2 regions of the Microbacterium sp. NPDC076768 genome follow, and region 2 is predicted to be linked to the other one. Evidence: predicted binding sites of a transcription regulator. Region 2 holds the regulator's gene; the other holds the start of a gene.
What was found. The regulator LexA, encoded in region 2, represses DNA repair genes until DNA is damaged. The targets are predictions, from matches to a motif close to TCGAACANNTGTTCGA.

Region 1 (7,936 bases), on a different contig from region 2:
GCGCGGGCGTGAGACCAACGACCGCGCCGTGTCGCACTGCCCCGATGAGTCGTGTTGCCGTCGCCCATCTGCGGAGATGACAGAGCGGTGGAGCACACGCGCCTGGCCGAGCGCGCGTGTGCACACGCACATGTTCTCGCCGCTCCCCCGCGGCGCATTCCCCGGCGTCGATGACAACGAGGTCTACAGCTTCCTCGGGCGGCACGCGAACGAGTAACGCTCAGCCCTGCAGCGTCACCACTCGACGAGCGGGAAGAACGATGGGGTGTGAACCAGCCATCACTTCAAGCACGCGGATCACCTGACAGGAGTACCCGAACTCGTTGTCGTACCAGACGTACAAGATGAGGGTGTCTTCGTCGGCAATCGTCGACAGTCCATCCACGATGCCGGCACGGTGAGATCCGACAAAATCTGTGGAGACAACGTCCGGGCTCTCCACATAGTCGATCTGCTGGCGGAGCTTGGAGTGCAACGAAACCCGACGCAGGTAGTCGTTTACCTGTTCCTTCGTTGCGGGCCTCTTGATGGTCAGATGCAAGACGGCGAGTGACACATCAGGCGTGGGAACGCGGATGGAAGAACCGGTGAGCTTGCCCTCCAACTGCGGGAGCGCCTTGGCGACTGCTTTCGCGGCGCCCGTCTCTGTGATGACCATGTTGAGCACTGCAGAGCGGCCCCGACGGTCTCCCTTGTGGAAGTTGTCGATCAAGTTTTGATCATTGGTGAACGAATGCACGGTCTCGACGTGCCCCTTGACGACGCCGTACGCCTCATCGATTGCTGCGAGCACTGGCGTGATGGCGTTGGTGGTGCACGACGCCGCTGACAGGATGCGGTCGGCGTCGTCGATCGTCTCATCATTGATGCCGTGCACGATGTTCTTCAGCGGCCCCTTGCCCGGCGCCGTAAGCAGCACCCGTGCGACGCCCGTGGACTGCAGGTGCTGCGAGAGGCCTTCCTCGTCGCGCCAGCGACCGGTGTTGTCGACGACGATGGCGCGGTCGATGCCATACGCGGTGTAGTCGATGCTGGCGGGGTCATCAGAGTAGATCACCTGGATGCGGGTGCCGTTAGCGATGATCTGGTCTGCTTCTTCGTCAACCGTGACAGAGCCAGTGAAGCGGCCGTGCACCGAGTCGCGCAGCAGCAGGGATGCACGCTTGGCGAGGTCGTTCTCGGCGCCCCGCCGAACGACGATCGCACGCAGCCGAAGCCCGCTTCCTCCGCCTGTGTGCGCAATGAGGATGCGAGCGAGCAGGCGACCAATGCGTCCGAACCCATAGAGGACGACATCGGTGGGCTCTGCCACAACAGCACCCATGGCCGGCGCGAGCACATCTGCCAGGTACGTCTCGAGCGACTTACCGCTTTCGGCGTGCTCTGCAACCAGGCGGGCAAGATCCAGCGAGGAAGCTCCTGGCCCCAGGGCGCGGATTGCTTCCAGCACAGCCAAGGTTTGTTCGATCGGGAGGCGCTCGTGTCCGAGCTGGGCGACGCGCTCGTGCACTTCGACAAGTCCTGTGGCAGAGAGCCCGAGAAGTCGGTGCCCGTGCAGGGAGGTGACCACGTCACGCTCACGCCGAAGAGCACCGATGAGCGGGATCATCCGCTCCGCCAACTCTTCGCTCGCTGTCCAGTCATCGCGGTGTGCCGCGGAATCGTTCATCTGCGTCCTTGCATGTGTGAGCGCGCACCGAGGTCGCCGGCGCGCGAGTTGCCGGTGAAAGTCGGGGGATGCGTCTAGCCTACAAGTCGTGGGACAACACGAATTCGGGAGCCGATCGGCATGGCCACCGCTTTTGGTAGCCATCGGGCTGGAAGTGGCAGCAACGCTCTCGCTACGCGCTGCCGAGGGATTCACCCATCCGCTGTGGCTGATCCCGGTGGTGCTCGGCTACTCCGGCTCCCTCTGGTTGCTTTCTGTCGTCCTGGATCGCGGTATGCCAGTGGGCGTTGCGTACGGAATTTGGTCGGCGCTTGGGGTGGTTCTCACCGCGATCCTCGGTACCGTTTTGTTCGATGAGCTTCTGGGAGCGGTGCAGATCATCGGCGTGGGAGTGATCGTCCTCGGCGTGCTTCTCGTTGAACTTGGCTCCCACCCTCGTCGCCCGAAGAAGGTCATCTCATGACCTGGCTCCTCCTCGTCTTGGCGATTGCAAGCGAGGTCACGGCGACATTGAGTCTTCGCGCGTCAGATGGGCTCCGCCGACGCCGCTGGATTCCGATGATCGTCGTGGGTTATCTCGCGGCATTCACCCTTCTCGGAGCCATCCTCGCACTGGGCATGCCGGTGGGGGTCGCCTATGGAATCTGGGCAGCTGCCGGTGTTGCCCTTACCGCGGTGCTCGGTCGCGTGATCTTCAAAGATCACTTCTCCGCACTCATGGCTGTGGGCGTGGCCCTCATCGTCGTCGGGGTGGGACTGATCGAGTTCGGAGGGGCGCACTAGCGCCGGGATTCAGGAATGAGCCCGAATTCAGGAAAGCGTCGCGATGGCCACGCGAAGTATGCCGTCAGCGGCATCTAGTGCTGTGGCTGCAGACTCCGGTGAAGCGTTCGTTGCGAGCATCAGCAGGGCGAGCTTGACGGAGCCATCAGCCGCCCGCAGTGCTTCTGCCGCTTCGTCGACTCCGACTCCGGCGAGCTGGGAGACTGTGCGAATCGAACGTGCGTGAAGCTTCTCGTTGGTTGCCAACAGGTCGACCATCACGCCGTGGTACGTCTTGCCGAGCTTGATCATCGACAGGGTCGTCAGCATATTGACGACGAGCTTCTGGGCTGTGCCCGATTTCAGTCGAGTGGATCCAGAGATGAATTCAGGCCCGGTAATGACTTCGATCGCGATCTCGGCCGCGGCGCCAATCTCGGAGTGGGCATTTGAGGCGATGGCGGCCGTGAACGCGCCGATGCTGCGCGCGTAGGTCAACCCGCCCACCACGTAGGGCGTGCGACCAGAGGCAGAGATCCCCACCACTGTGTCGCGCGCCGTGAGGTGGAGCTCGCGCAGCGAAGCCTCCGCCGCTTCATGGTCATCCTCGGCATTTTCTACTGCCGAGCGGATTGCTGTCTCTCCCCCCGCGATGAGACCGACCACCATCGACGGATCAGTGCCGAAAGTGGGAGGGCACTCGCTGGCATCCAGCACCCCGATACGGCCTGCCGTTCCTGCTCCGATGTAAATCAGGCGACCTCCGTGCCGGAAGCGCTCGGCGATTCCATCGACCACGACGGCGATCTCTTCTGCACACTCGCCGACCGCCGCAGGCACGCGGTGGTCCTGCGCGTTCATCTGGCGCACGAGTTCCGCTGTGCTCAGAAGATCGAGGTCGCCTCGCTCTGTCGTCGACGCTTCGGTGTCGAGGCGATCCAGCACAGAGAGCATCTCGGTGAGGCGCAAGTTGTCATCCGGCACGATGCACGAACCTTTCGTGAGGGAGGTCGGTACGGTGCGCGATCAGCAGCGCGCCGTCGAGGGCATCACCCGCCGACGGCACAACGTCTCGACCGGCAGTGTGAAGTGCGGAGATCAGTTCTCCGCGGAACCAGACGTGGTCTGTGAGCCCACCGTGCAGCGCGACTTCGCGAGTCTGCGGCGATGATGCGGTGGCAGAGGTCGTGAGCAGGCGCACCGCTTCGAGAGCGATGTCGCGAGCGACGCGGTCGCCCAGAGCTGCAGCGTTCAGCACGAACGGGGCGAGGGTAGCGAGGCGCCTTGGCAACGGTCCCTCTTGTGCGAGCCAGCCCTGCACATCTGCGGCTGACCCCACGGCGTCGGCAAGCGCCTCGGTGAGCGTCGTGGTCGTGCCATTTTCGACAGTGCGCAGCAGGGCTCGCAGTGCCTCTCGTCCAAGCCACGAGCCGCTACCGAAGTCGCCAAGCTCGGGCCCCCACCCATCAATGAGGCGGGCACCGCCCGTCTCGATTCCGAGGGCCGCGGCGCCGGTCCCGGCAATAAGTAGCGCACCTGGTGCTCCGTCGAGCGCTCCGGCGTGGGCGGTAACAACATCAGAGGTGACGACAGCGCGGGATCCGAGAGCGCCAGCGAGATGATTCGCTAGTTCTTGGCCCGCCTGCGGAGCGAGCCACGCACCAGCCGCCCCCACGCTGACAACCTCGACACCCGCTGACCGCAGGTCTTCGACTTCGAGCAACGACATGATCGCCGAGGCCGCCGCCTGCACTCCCCCTGAGGCTGCAAGGCCTGGCGCCCCCGTGCCCGCACGCTCAGCACTGGACTCGTTGCCGGTGATACGCACCCGGCACCGCGACTTACCGAGGTCAACAGAGACAGTCAGGCGCTCGCTCATCAGTTCTCCTCGATAGCCAAAATAAGGGGTGTGAAAAGAGACTACATGCCAACTAGAATCTATGAAAATGATTTACATATGACTGGCGGAGGAACGATGAGTATCCAATCGACGATCGAGGCCGCCGTTTCGACTTTGCCGCCGTCGCTCGCTCGCATCGCCCACGTTGTGCGCGAAAACCCGTCCGTCGTCATCGAAAAGACAATCAACGACCTCGCGGAAGAGTGCCATACCTCCGTCGCCTCGGTCGTGAGGTTCTGTCGCGCGATCGGCTTCAGCGGCTACGCCCCACTTCGCATGGCGCTCGCTGCGGAGCTCGGCAAGGAGTCTGCACAGTTCTCCGCGCGCGGTGCCTTTGGGTCAGAGATTTCTGAGAAAGACTCTCTGCGCGAAGCCGTATCGAAGATCGCCGCGCTCGAACTTCTCGCCATCGAAGAAACGGTGACACAGCTGGACTTTGATGCTCTGGAAACAGCGATCGACGCGATCGACCGGTCTGACCGGGTTCTCCTTTATGGGTTGGGTGCCAGTCGCTTCGTGGCCGAAGATCTCACCCACAAGCTCTTGCGAGTGGGGCGCAACGCCCATATGCCCACCGATCCACACGAGGCTGTCGCGGTATCGGTGCTGCACACTGTGCCGACCGTCGCGATCGGCTTCTCGCACTCAGGAGCAACGCTGGAGACGGTGCGCTTTCTTGAGGCGGCGCGCGCCGGCGGCGCCGCAACGATCGCAGTCACCTCGGCCAAGGACTCCCCCCTCACACGCATGGCGGATCACTCGCTGTTCACAGAGGTGCGGGAGTCGACCTTCCGCGCGGGGGCGATGGTGAGCAGGATTGCACAGCTCACGCTCGTCGACTGTCTCTTCATCGGTGTCGCTAAGCGACGCTATGCCGAGACGGTAGACGCGCTGCAGCGCACGCGAGAGGCTGCGCACGCGCTGCGCGGCTGACAGGGTGCGTAAGACCGGTCAGGCTTCACCAAACATTTCAGGAAGAGATGTCACGAACTCCGAGAAATGGCTGTACCAGACGGTGTGCGCCGCACCAGGGATGCTGCGCACAGTCACTCCACTCTGCTCCAACCGTTGGGCATCATCGTCGCCGACCCAGATGCTAGGGTCCGCTCGAATCATGATGGAACCTGGCGCCGCCGTCCACGATTCATCGCGCCCACAGGAGAGGGCCGCCGAAGTCGACGGGTCGAATCTTTCCGCGGCCCGCGCCTCCACCACAGCGTCTTCTGCCGAGTAGAACGGTCGACTTCGACGCAGGTCATGGGCGGAGAGCCGCGCAGCGCGATCTCGTGCGTATGCGGCGATAAGTGTCCTACGGTCATCACCGCCCGCGAACGAGAACGAAGCATCCACGTACACGGTGAGTTCTGGTTGTAGTCGCGCTGCCACCGCCGCAAGAACGGTCGCTCCGTAAGAATGCCCGATGGCAGAAACCGGTTGGCCAGGAGCAAGGAACCGCACGGTCTCGTCGACCGCAGCCGCCGCGCGCTCAACTGTCAGTTGAGGATCACGTGGAGATAGCCCATGGCCGGGAAGATCAAGCGCCAGCACGCGGTAGCCCCGACGGGTGAGGAGCGGCATCAGACGCCACCAGCTTTCCGCTGACCCCATGAGTCCATGCAGCAGAACAGCGACGCGGGCCCCTCCCCCAGATCGACCGCATTGAGCAACACCCGAACAGTAAATCAGGCTGTGCCCAGTGGTTCCATGCGGAGTTCAGGCGGGCGCACAAATCGAGGTTCGAATGTCGGTGGTCCGTGGTGGACTGAAGCCATGACCGCACTCCTCGACGCGACAGACTCGCAGATGGCGATGCTCGCCAATCTCGTCGCGTCTCTTGAGGTGGCTGAGTCAACGTTAAGCAGTATGCAAGCAGCACGCGACGGCATGTTGGCGATGGCAGGCCGCCTGGCGATCGATATCGCGCGGGCCGCCTCCCATCCAGACCACGGCGACATGGCTATCCGCACGATAGCGGCCGAGATCGGCGCAGCTCAGCATGTGAGTGATCGCACTGTCGAGCGCCGCATGGCAGACGCCTCCTGGCTCGTGGAACGCTTTCCGACGGTGTGGGAAGCGCAAGGAGATGGCCGCATCTCTAGCGCACATTCCCGCGTAATCGTCGACGCGGGCGCCCACCTCGACGATGCAGACAACCGCCAGGCATACGCTGCACAGATCATCGCGATTGCCGAGACCGAGTCACCGAATCGGCTACGTCGGCTGGCGCGCCGGGCAGCAGAACGCTTCCAAGAGCGCACGATCGATGAACGCCATCGCGATGCCCGCGAGACCCGTCGCATCTGGGTAAAAGAGTGCGACGACGGTATGGCGATTTTGTCTGCATACGGCCCCGTTGCCCTTGTTCACGGCATGTTTGATCGGCTCTCCCAAATGGCACATGCGGTGCACGGCGAGAACGTCAAGACTGCAAGGGATGCTGGTACTGGTGCCTGTGCAGATGAGCGCACCATCGACCAACTCCGCACCGACCTCCTGATCGACCTCGCGCTCACCGGCATCCCCGTTGGTCACGACACCACCGATGCGTTGCTTAGTGAGATCCACGCGAAGGTAGAGATTACGGTCCCGGTCATGACGCTCATCGGCGACGACGTGCTCCCGCAGGTTGCTCGCCCTCGTGGCACCCCCTCGCGCCTGAACGCCCACGAGCGCGCGCTCCGCAGCGCAGCACCGCCAGCCGAGCTCGACGGGACGGCCCCCATTGATGCAGCGACGGCTCGATCCCTCGCTGGCCAGGCGATCGGCTGGGATCGCGTGCTCACGCACCCGATCTCCGGCAACCTTCTTGCGGTGGACCGATATCGACCGAGCGAACATCTGCGGCGGCATCTGCGCGCACGCGACCAACGGTGTCGGTTTCCCGGGTGCGGGATCGCGTCGAGAAAATGCGACCTCGACCACAACCACGCCGCAGCCCACGGGGGCTCGACATCAGACACAAACCTCTCGGCGTTCTGTCGGCGTCATCACATGCTGAAGCATCACTCCCCCTGGCACGTAGAACAGCAACAAGGCGCTCTTCTCGAGTGGACGAGCCCAACCGGTCGCGTCTACATCGACCGTCCACCCGCACAGAACACCGTCGTTTTCGTCGAGAGCGCGCCCTTCTGAGAACGCCGCTTCCTACTAACCCCGCACATACGACAAAGCCGCACATGCAAAAGAGCCGCCCAGACCCGAAGGTCTGAGCGGCTCTGTTGCAAAGAACCTCTTAGAGGGAACCTCGTTAGAGAAAACCTCTTTAGAGAGAATCTCTGCTTAGTTGTACGAGTTCACGATCTCGAGCAGGCTCGGGACGTTGGCGTACGACTCGGCAGCGTTCGCCTGCGTGACGATGATCGGGTCAAGCAGGTAGGCCGGAACCACCTTCACACCGTTGTCGTACTGCTCGGTGTCGTTGACGTCAGCGTCTTCGCCCTTCTGCAGCTGGCCGACCATCTTGATGGACTGCTCAACGAGAAGTGCGGTGTCCTTGTTGATCGTGGAGTACTGCACGCCCTCCATGATCGACTTCACCGACTCAACCTCAGAGTCCTGACCGGTGACAACCGGAACCGGCTTGCCGGCCTGCTGCACCGAGGTGA
Region 2 (7,936 bases):
CGGTCACGTACGGCGCGGGCGGGTCGTCGGGTGGACGATCGCTGGATGTACTCCGCTTCATCCGCGAGCACACAGGTGTCGAACCGTTGGCGCACCTGACTTGCGTCGGAAACACGTATGCGGGAGCGGCGACGCTCATCCGAGAGTTTCTCGACGCCGGCATCCTCAGCTTCCTCGCTCTTCGGGGCGACCCGCCTGCGGGAGAGAGCGAGGCCTTCCTCGGTGACCTGGAGAGTTCCGCGCAGCTTGTGCAGCTGATCGGTCGCGTCCAGGCCGAACGAGCGCCATACGAGGAGACCCCAGTGCCAGGGCTTCCTGGCGCTGCTCGCGTGACGCCGGGCAAGAAGGTCAACATCGCCGTCGCCGCATTCCCCAAGGGACATCCACGGGCAACTCACCGCACACAAGATGTCGAAGCGCTGCTGGCCAAACAGGCAGCCGGTGCGACCTTCGCCATCACGCAACTGTTCTTCCACCCGGATGACTACCTCGCCTTCGTGGAGCGCGCTCGAATTGCCGGGGTCACGATTCCGATCGTTCCAGGCATCATGCCCATCACATCGCCTGCGCGTCTTACCCGCGTATTGGAACTCACGGGGGAAGACCTTCCGAGTGAACTCGCCATCGCTCTCGACGTCGAACCCACCAGCGAAGGGCGCCGCGAGATCGGTATCGCATGGGCAGCTCGGCTTACCCGCGATGTCGTCGAGGGTGGCGCCCCTGGCGTGCATCTGTATGCGTTCAACCAACACGAAACCGTTCTGCGTGTTCTTGCAGAAGCCGGGGTACTCCCGGCACTGCGCCACTAAACCCCTGTCGTATACACATCTGTCGAAAGGAAAGATCATGACTGCATTCCCTAAAGGCACGATCCTCGGCTATCCGCGGATCGGTCGTCGCCGTGAGCTGAAGAAAGCCGTCGAGTCGTTCTGGGCCGGACGCATCGGAGAAGAGGAACTGGAGCGCACAGCAGCGGAGCTTCGTACGGCGACGCGTCAGCGGCTCGCCGCGCTCGGACTGGGCCAGCACGACTCAGCGATCCCTGAGTCCTTTTCGTTCTATGACCAGGTTCTCGATACGGCGGTCACTGTCGGAGCCATTCCGTCGCGGTTCGACGATCTGCGCGAGAGCGACGGCACGATCGGCTTGTCTGCGTACTTCACTGTCGCCAGAGGGCAGGGCGAGCGGGCCCCGCTGGAGATGACGAAGTGGTTCGACTCGAACTATCACTACCTGGTGCCAGAGATCGGTCCTGAGACGGTTTTCACGCTGGCGCACGATCGGATCGTTCGCCAGGTAGCCGAGGCAAAAGCGCAGGGGTACGTCACCCGTCCGACGCTTGTGGGTCCAGTGACGTTGCTTGCGCTCGCGAAGGCGTCAGAGGCAGCGCCAGACGGCTTCGAGCCGTTGAGTCGCCTGGATGATCTGCTTCCCGTCTACGTCGAACTGCTCGCGAGGTTGAAAGAGGCGGGTGCGGAGTGGATCCAGATCGATGAACCGGCGCTTGTCAGCGAGTCGCTCCCTGCCTCCGTTGCACGGTTGGCAGCATCTGCTGAACGGGCACTGGCGGCGCTCGGCGGTGCACAGCTGCGCCCAGCGATTCTCGTTGCGGCGCCCTACGCCGATCTCGGCGATGTCTTCCCTGTGCTGGCGGCTGCGCCCATTGAGGCCATCGCGATCGATCTGGTGCGAGGCCAGGTTCCTGCCGCGGTGCCAGGCATCGAGAACAAGGTGATTGTGGGCGGAGTCATCGACGGGCACAACATCTGGCGCGGCGACCTCGATGCCGCTCTCACGACATTGGAGTCTCTCCAGGGCATCGGGGCTCGCAGCATCGCGGCCGCGACGTCGACCTCGCTTTTGCATGTGCCGCACGATGTCACCGACGAATCGAAACTGGATGCACGCCTCGTCTCATGGCTGGCTTTCGCCGATCAGAAAGTCGAGCAGGTGGTGACGCTTGCACGCGGCCTCACTGACGGGCGACAGGGGATCACCGCCGCCCTCGAGTCGGCGTCTGCTGCCCTGGCAGACCGACTGTCCGCGCCCGGGGTGCGTGATGGGGCGGTTCGCCGGCGCGAGCTTGCACAAGCAGACTTCTCGCGCGTCGCCTACGCAGAGCGAGAAAGCGCACAGGAAGCGCTCGGACTGCCACCCCTGCCGCTGACGACGATTGGCTCGTTCCCGCAGACGGCAGATATCCGTCGTGCGCGCGCCCAGTTCATCCGGGGCGAGATTCCGGAAGATGACTACGAAGAGTTCCTGCGCCGTGAGGTCGCTGCGGTGGTCTCCCTGCAGGAAGATCTCGGCCTAGACGTCTTGGTGCACGGCGAGCCAGAGCGCAACGACATGGTGCAGTACTTCGCTGAGCACCTCGAAGGCTTCGCAGTGACGGAGAACGGGTGGGTGCAGTCGTACGGATCGCGGGCCACCCGACCCTCGATCCTGTGGGGTGATGTCGCAAGACCAGCGCCCATCACGATCGACTGGACAACGTACGCCCAGTCGCTGACAGCAAAACACCTGAAAGGCATGCTCACCGGTCCTGTGACCATCCTCGCCTGGTCATTCGTCCGTGACGACCAGCCGCTTCGCGACACAGCTAACCAGGTGGCCTTGGCACTGCGCGAAGAGGTGCAAGACCTCGAACGCGCGGGGATCGCCATCATTCAGGTCGACGAACCAGCGCTGCGTGAACTGCTGCCGTTGAAACAGGCAGACCAAGCCGCCTACCTCGAATGGTCAGTCGGCTCGTTCCGGCTGGCGACGGGCGGTGCGTCTGCAGGAACTCAGGTGCACACCCACCTGTGTTACTCGGAGTTCGGCGTGGTGATCGATGCGATCCGCGCTCTTGATGCCGACGTCACCTCAATCGAAGCCGCGCGCAGCCGCATGGAGGTGGTCACCGATGTCGCCCAATCAGGCTTCGATCACGGCATCGGGCCTGGGGTCTACGACATTCACTCACCGCGCGTACCTACGGTCGAAGAGGTTGAGTCGCTGCTGCGTCGTGCTGTCGAAGAGATTCCCCTTCGACAGCTGTGGGTCAATCCCGACTGCGGTCTGAAAACGCGAGGCTACGCCGAGACCACTGCGTCGTTGCGCAACATCGTCGAAGCAACGCACCGTGTGCGAGCGGACGTGAGCGTGGCTGTCTAGGTTCCGACAAATGAACGAAGGCTCTCCCTGTGTCAGGGAGAGCCTTCGTCGCGCTTAAGGGATCAGACGGCGCGCAGCACGGCGACAATCTTGCCGAGCACTACGGCCTCATCACCGAGGATCGGCTCGAACGCCGAGTTCCGGGGCAGAAGCCAGGTGTGCCCGTCCCGACGGCGCAGTACCTTAACTGTCGCCTCGCCATCCAGCATCGCTGCTACGATCTCGCCGTTCTCGGCACTGTTCTGTGACCGCACCACTACCCAATCGCCATCGCAGATTGCGGCGTCGATCATTGACTCACCAGAGACTTTGAGCATGAAGAGGTCGCCCTTGCCCACCAGCTGACGCGGAAGGGGAAAAATCTCCTCGACCTGCTGGTCGGCGGTGATGGGCACGCCGGCCGCGATGCGACCCACCAGAGGCACCAGGGCTGCATCGCCCACAGGGGTCGCGCCATCGTCTGGGTTCTCCGTGCCGCCGCCGCTGCCTGGCAGATCGATCAAGACCTCCATCGCCCTCGTCTTGCCAGGGTCACGCCGCAGGTAGCCGCTGAGCTCGAGCTGGCCAAGCTGATGAGTCACACTCGACAACGACTTCAGACCAACCGCATCGCCGATCTCTCGCATACTCGGCGGGTAGCCCTGATGGGCGATCGAGTGCTGAATGACCTCGAGGATCGCCATCTGCTTGGGGCTCAGATTCTTGCGCCGGCGGGTCCGCGGTGACTCCGACTCGGGGGCAGAGTTCTCGCTCATCGTGCTCCTTAGGTGCGTAATCCGACGTCCCTCTTCGAATGTCGGAGGCCCGTGGTGGGGTGTTCCTATCGAAACCGTATCCGAGAATCGGGCAAATCTGGAAGATCTGTTCGAGCGTGTTGCGCAAAACGAGTACTCGGTTTCGAAGAAAACTTGACAGTTATTCGAATTCGAAGATATCTTCGGAACGTAGCTTCGCATTCACGGCTCCCGGCCGAGACGCGAATGCGAACGCTACGCCAACTTCCCCGCAGGGGTCACCACTGCGGAACAGCGTAAGGAGCACGGCATGAGCAGCATCAGCGTCAGCACCGCAGCGGTCATCCCCGCAACGAATGGCTCGACGACGCGCCTCCGGCTCACCGGTCGCGGTCGTGCGGTGCTTCTTGGGCTTGCTTCTGTTCCCCTGGCGGCTGGCATTGCCTTTGCTGCGATTAGCGGGGGAAGTGCTTCCGCATCTGGTGACGACGTTGCCGCGGTGAACGTCGAGACCGTTACGGTGATGCCGGGCGATACGCTCTGGTCGATCGCGACGACGGTCGCTCCTGGTACCGACCCGCGTGAGGTTATCGGAGACATCACTCGCATGAACGTGCTGCGCAGTGGAGAACTGCAGATCGGCCAGACGCTCGCGATCCCGGCGCAGTACGCAAGCTAATCAGGTTGCAGCTGCGCAGCTTGCAGTGGGTTTGGGCATTGGCTCGGTTGGCGGCTTAGCATGGGAAGGGTGACCCTCTCCCTCAACGATCTGCCGCTACGCGACGACCTTCGTGGTCTTACTCCGTACGGTGCTCCCCAGGCTCCACTACCGATCGCCCTCAACGTCAACGAGAACACGCATCCGGTTCCTGACGAGGTGGCGAGCGACATCCTTGATGAAATCGCCGTAGCGATTCGCGATGTCAACAGGTACCCGGACCGGGAGTTCACTGCCCTTCGTGAAGCTTTTGCGGAGTACCTGGGTCATGGCGTGATGCCAGAGCAAATATGGGCTGGCAACGGTTCAAACGAGGTGCTGCAGCACATCTTGCAGGCTTTTGGTGGCCCAGGCCGCACCGTCTTTGGATTCGGGCCGACCTATTCGATGTATCCGCTGATCGCCCAGGGCACGGGCGCGCGTTGGATTGCGGGGACCAGGCAACCCGACTACACGATCACTCCAGAAGATGCGGCGGAGCAGGTACGCGCAGCAGATCCAGACGTCGTCATTCTTTGCACGCCGAACAACCCCACGGGCACGCCTCTCAGTCTTGAAGTTGTTGAGGCCGTCTACGAGGCCGCGCGGGGAATCGTCATTGTCGATGAGGCATATCAGGAGTTCGCTCCGCACGACTCTGCCTCGGCGCTGACATTGCTTGAAGGGCGTCAGCGGCTCGCGGTCTCGCGCACGATGAGCAAGGCATTCGCCTTCGCCGGCGCCAGAGTGGGCTACCTCGCGGCAGATCCCACGATTATTGACGCGCTCCGACTTGTCCGTTTGCCGTACCACCTGAGCACGCTCACCCAGGCTGCAGCCGTGGCTGCGCTACGCAACTCTGACGTGATGCTCGGGATGGTAGATGAGATTGTCGAGCAGCGCGATCGCATCACCGCAACGCTTGAGGCCCTCGGGTACGCGCCGCACGAGTCCTGGTCCAACTTCGTGCTGTTTGGCGGGGTTACAGATCCGCAATCGACCTGGCAACAGTTGTATGACCGCGGTGTTTTGGTGCGCGACGTCGGAATTCCCGGACACCTCAGGGTGAGTGCCGGTACTGAGGCGGAGACCACCGCGTTTCTCGATGCGCTGGCCTCGATAGGATCGGCGTCATGAGCATTTCCGCATCCACGCCGGCGCCGCGCACCGCACGCCGTGTACGCAGCACTTCGGAGTCGTCCGTTGAGCTCGAACTGAACCTCGACGGATCCGGTGTCAGCCGCATCGATACCTCCGTGCCGTTCTTTGACCACATGCTCACAGCGTTTGCGAAGCACTCGCTGACCGATCTGACAGTGCGTGCTTCCGGAGATACACACATCGATGCGCACCACACAGTGGAAGACGTGTCGATCGTGCTCGGTCAAGCGATTCTGGAGGCCCTTGGCGACAAGTCAGGCATCTCGCGCTACGGTGACGCTCTCGTGCCGCTCGACGAGGCACTTGCCCAGGCGGTTGTCGACATCTCGGGTCGCCCCTATCTTGTGCACACCGGTGAGCCAGTGGGCTTTGAGCACCACCTCATCGGCGGTCACTTCACCGGCTCATTGGTGCGTCATGCCTTCGAAGCGATTACTTTCAACGCGGCGTTGACGGTGCACGTCCGTGTGCTGGGTGGGCGTGATCCTCACCACATCGCGGAGGCGGAGTTCAAAGCGTTCGCGCGTGCGTTCCGTGAGGCTAAGGCGCTCGACCCGCTCGTTGACGGTATTCCGTCTACGAAGGGTGCGCTGTGAGCGCATCCCCGCGCATCGCGGTCTTCGACTACGAATCCGGCAATGTCCACTCCGCCGTCAAAGCGCTCATCGCCGCCGGTGCAGATGCAGTATTGACGCGCGACCGTACGACCGCGCTGGAGGCTGATGGTCTTCTCGTACCGGGGGTAGGAGCCTTCCAAGCTGTTCGTGATGCCCTGGTGGCACATGGCGGAGACGAGATCATCGACCGTCGTCTCGCTGGCGGGCGCCCTGTACTGGGCATTTGCGTTGGCATGCAGGTGTTGTTCGAGCGCGGTGTGGAGCGCGGTCACGACGCCGCAGGTCTGGGCGAATGGCCGGGAGTCGTGACAGAGCTCAACGCTCCTGTGCTGCCCCACATGGGGTGGAACACCGTAGAGCCCGCCGAGAACAGCGTGCTGTTTCGCGGGCTCGAGCAGGAGCGCTTCTACTTCGTGCACTCCTACGCAGCGCAGTCCTGGGAACTTGACGTCATCCCGCCGTTCCCACAGCCAGCGCTGACGTGGACAACGTACGGCGACCCCTTCCTTGCTGCGGTAGAGAACGGTCCGCTGTCTGCCACCCAGTTCCACCCGGAGAAGTCAGGGGAGGCTGGCATTCAGTTGCTGCGCAACTGGATCGAGAGTCTCTGACTGCCGCCGCGCGGCATACCCGTTTTGTCCCTCGCCGTCTGGCGGACTACCCTCGGTTCTCGTGCCCGCTTCGGGCCGTAGAGCTTCCCGATCCAAGGAACCCATGAACGACTTTGCGCAGTCCCCCTCGCTCACGCTCCTCCCCGCGGTCGATGTCGCCGGCGGAAAGGCCGTCCGTCTGACCCAGGGCGAGGCCGGAACAGAGACGAGTTACGGTGATCCGGTAGACGCGGCGGGGGAGTGGGCAGCGCAGGGCGCGCAGTGGATCCACCTCGTCGACCTCGATGCCGCTTTCGGTCGCGGAAGCAACGCGCCGATTCTGCGCAAGGTCATTAAGCAGTTCAAGGGTGTAGCTATCGAGCTGTCTGGTGGCATTCGTGACGATGCCACTCTGGAAGCAGCTCTGGAAAGCGGCGCGACGCGGATCAACCTCGGCACGGCCGCTCTTGAGAACCCAGAGTGGGCTGCCGACGTCATCAGCCGATACGGTGAGGCCATTGCGGTGGGCCTGGATGTACGCGGCACCACGCTCGCCGCTCGTGGCTGGACAAAGGAGGGTGGCGACCTCTGGGAGGTTCTCGCCCGTCTCGAAGACGCGGGTTGCAGTCGTTACGTCGTCACAGACGTCACGAAAGATGGAACTCTTCGTGGCCCGAACCTAGAACTGTTGCGGGAGGTTGCCTCTCGCACACCGAAGCCGGTTGTCGCTTCCGGTGGAATTTCGAACCTCGACGACATCGCTGCCCTGCGTGAGCTTGTTCCGCACGGCGTCGAAGGAGCGATCGTCGGCAAGGCACTCTATGCCGGTGCATTCACGCTGGCTGAGGCGCTGGATGTCGCAGGCGTCTGACAGCGACGCCCGCGGGCCCGAATCGCACAACCACGGCGACTCTGCTGGTGTGCCCTGGGAAGGGCGGAGTTTTACCTCCAACCCGCATGCCTCGGATGATGGCTCAG

Region 1: a site for LexA is predicted at 6,057-6,072, ahead of AB0O87_RS06910 (DUF222 domain-containing protein). Genes of this name have one in related genera too.

The regions. Positions count from the first base shown of each region.
Region 1 covers NZ_JBFBMU010000002.1:97,752-105,687, reverse strand. Annotated here, with positions in the region: gene AB0O87_RS06950 (helix-turn-helix domain-containing protein) at 1-217, shown strand, start outside; gene AB0O87_RS06945 (glyceraldehyde-3-phosphate dehydrogenase) at 221-1,669, opposite strand; gene AB0O87_RS06940 (multidrug efflux SMR transporter) at 1,758-2,132, shown strand; gene AB0O87_RS06935 (SMR family transporter) at 2,129-2,452, shown strand; gene murQ (N-acetylmuramic acid 6-phosphate etherase) at 2,480-3,415, opposite strand; gene AB0O87_RS06925 (BadF/BadG/BcrA/BcrD ATPase family protein) at 3,405-4,310, opposite strand; gene AB0O87_RS06920 (MurR/RpiR family transcriptional regulator) at 4,389-5,264, shown strand; gene AB0O87_RS06915 (alpha/beta hydrolase family protein) at 5,283-5,951, opposite strand; gene AB0O87_RS06910 (DUF222 domain-containing protein) at 6,102-7,463, shown strand; gene AB0O87_RS06905 (sugar-binding protein) at 7,611-7,936, opposite strand, start outside.
Region 2 covers NZ_JBFBMU010000003.1:385,990-393,925, forward strand. Annotated here, with positions in the region: gene AB0O87_RS14040 (methylenetetrahydrofolate reductase) at 1-809, shown strand, start outside; gene metE (5-methyltetrahydropteroyltriglutamate--homocysteine S-methyltransferase) at 847-3,159, shown strand; gene lexA (transcriptional repressor LexA) at 3,222-3,914, opposite strand; gene AB0O87_RS14055 (LysM peptidoglycan-binding domain-containing protein) at 4,204-4,572, shown strand; gene AB0O87_RS14060 (histidinol-phosphate transaminase) at 4,642-5,727, shown strand; gene hisB (imidazoleglycerol-phosphate dehydratase HisB) at 5,724-6,347, shown strand; gene hisH (imidazole glycerol phosphate synthase subunit HisH) at 6,344-6,979, shown strand; gene priA (bifunctional 1-(5-phosphoribosyl)-5-((5-phosphoribosylamino)methylideneamino)imidazole-4-carboxamide isomerase/phosphoribosylanthranilate isomerase PriA) at 7,083-7,829, shown strand; gene AB0O87_RS14080 (SseB family protein) at 7,813-7,936, shown strand, end outside.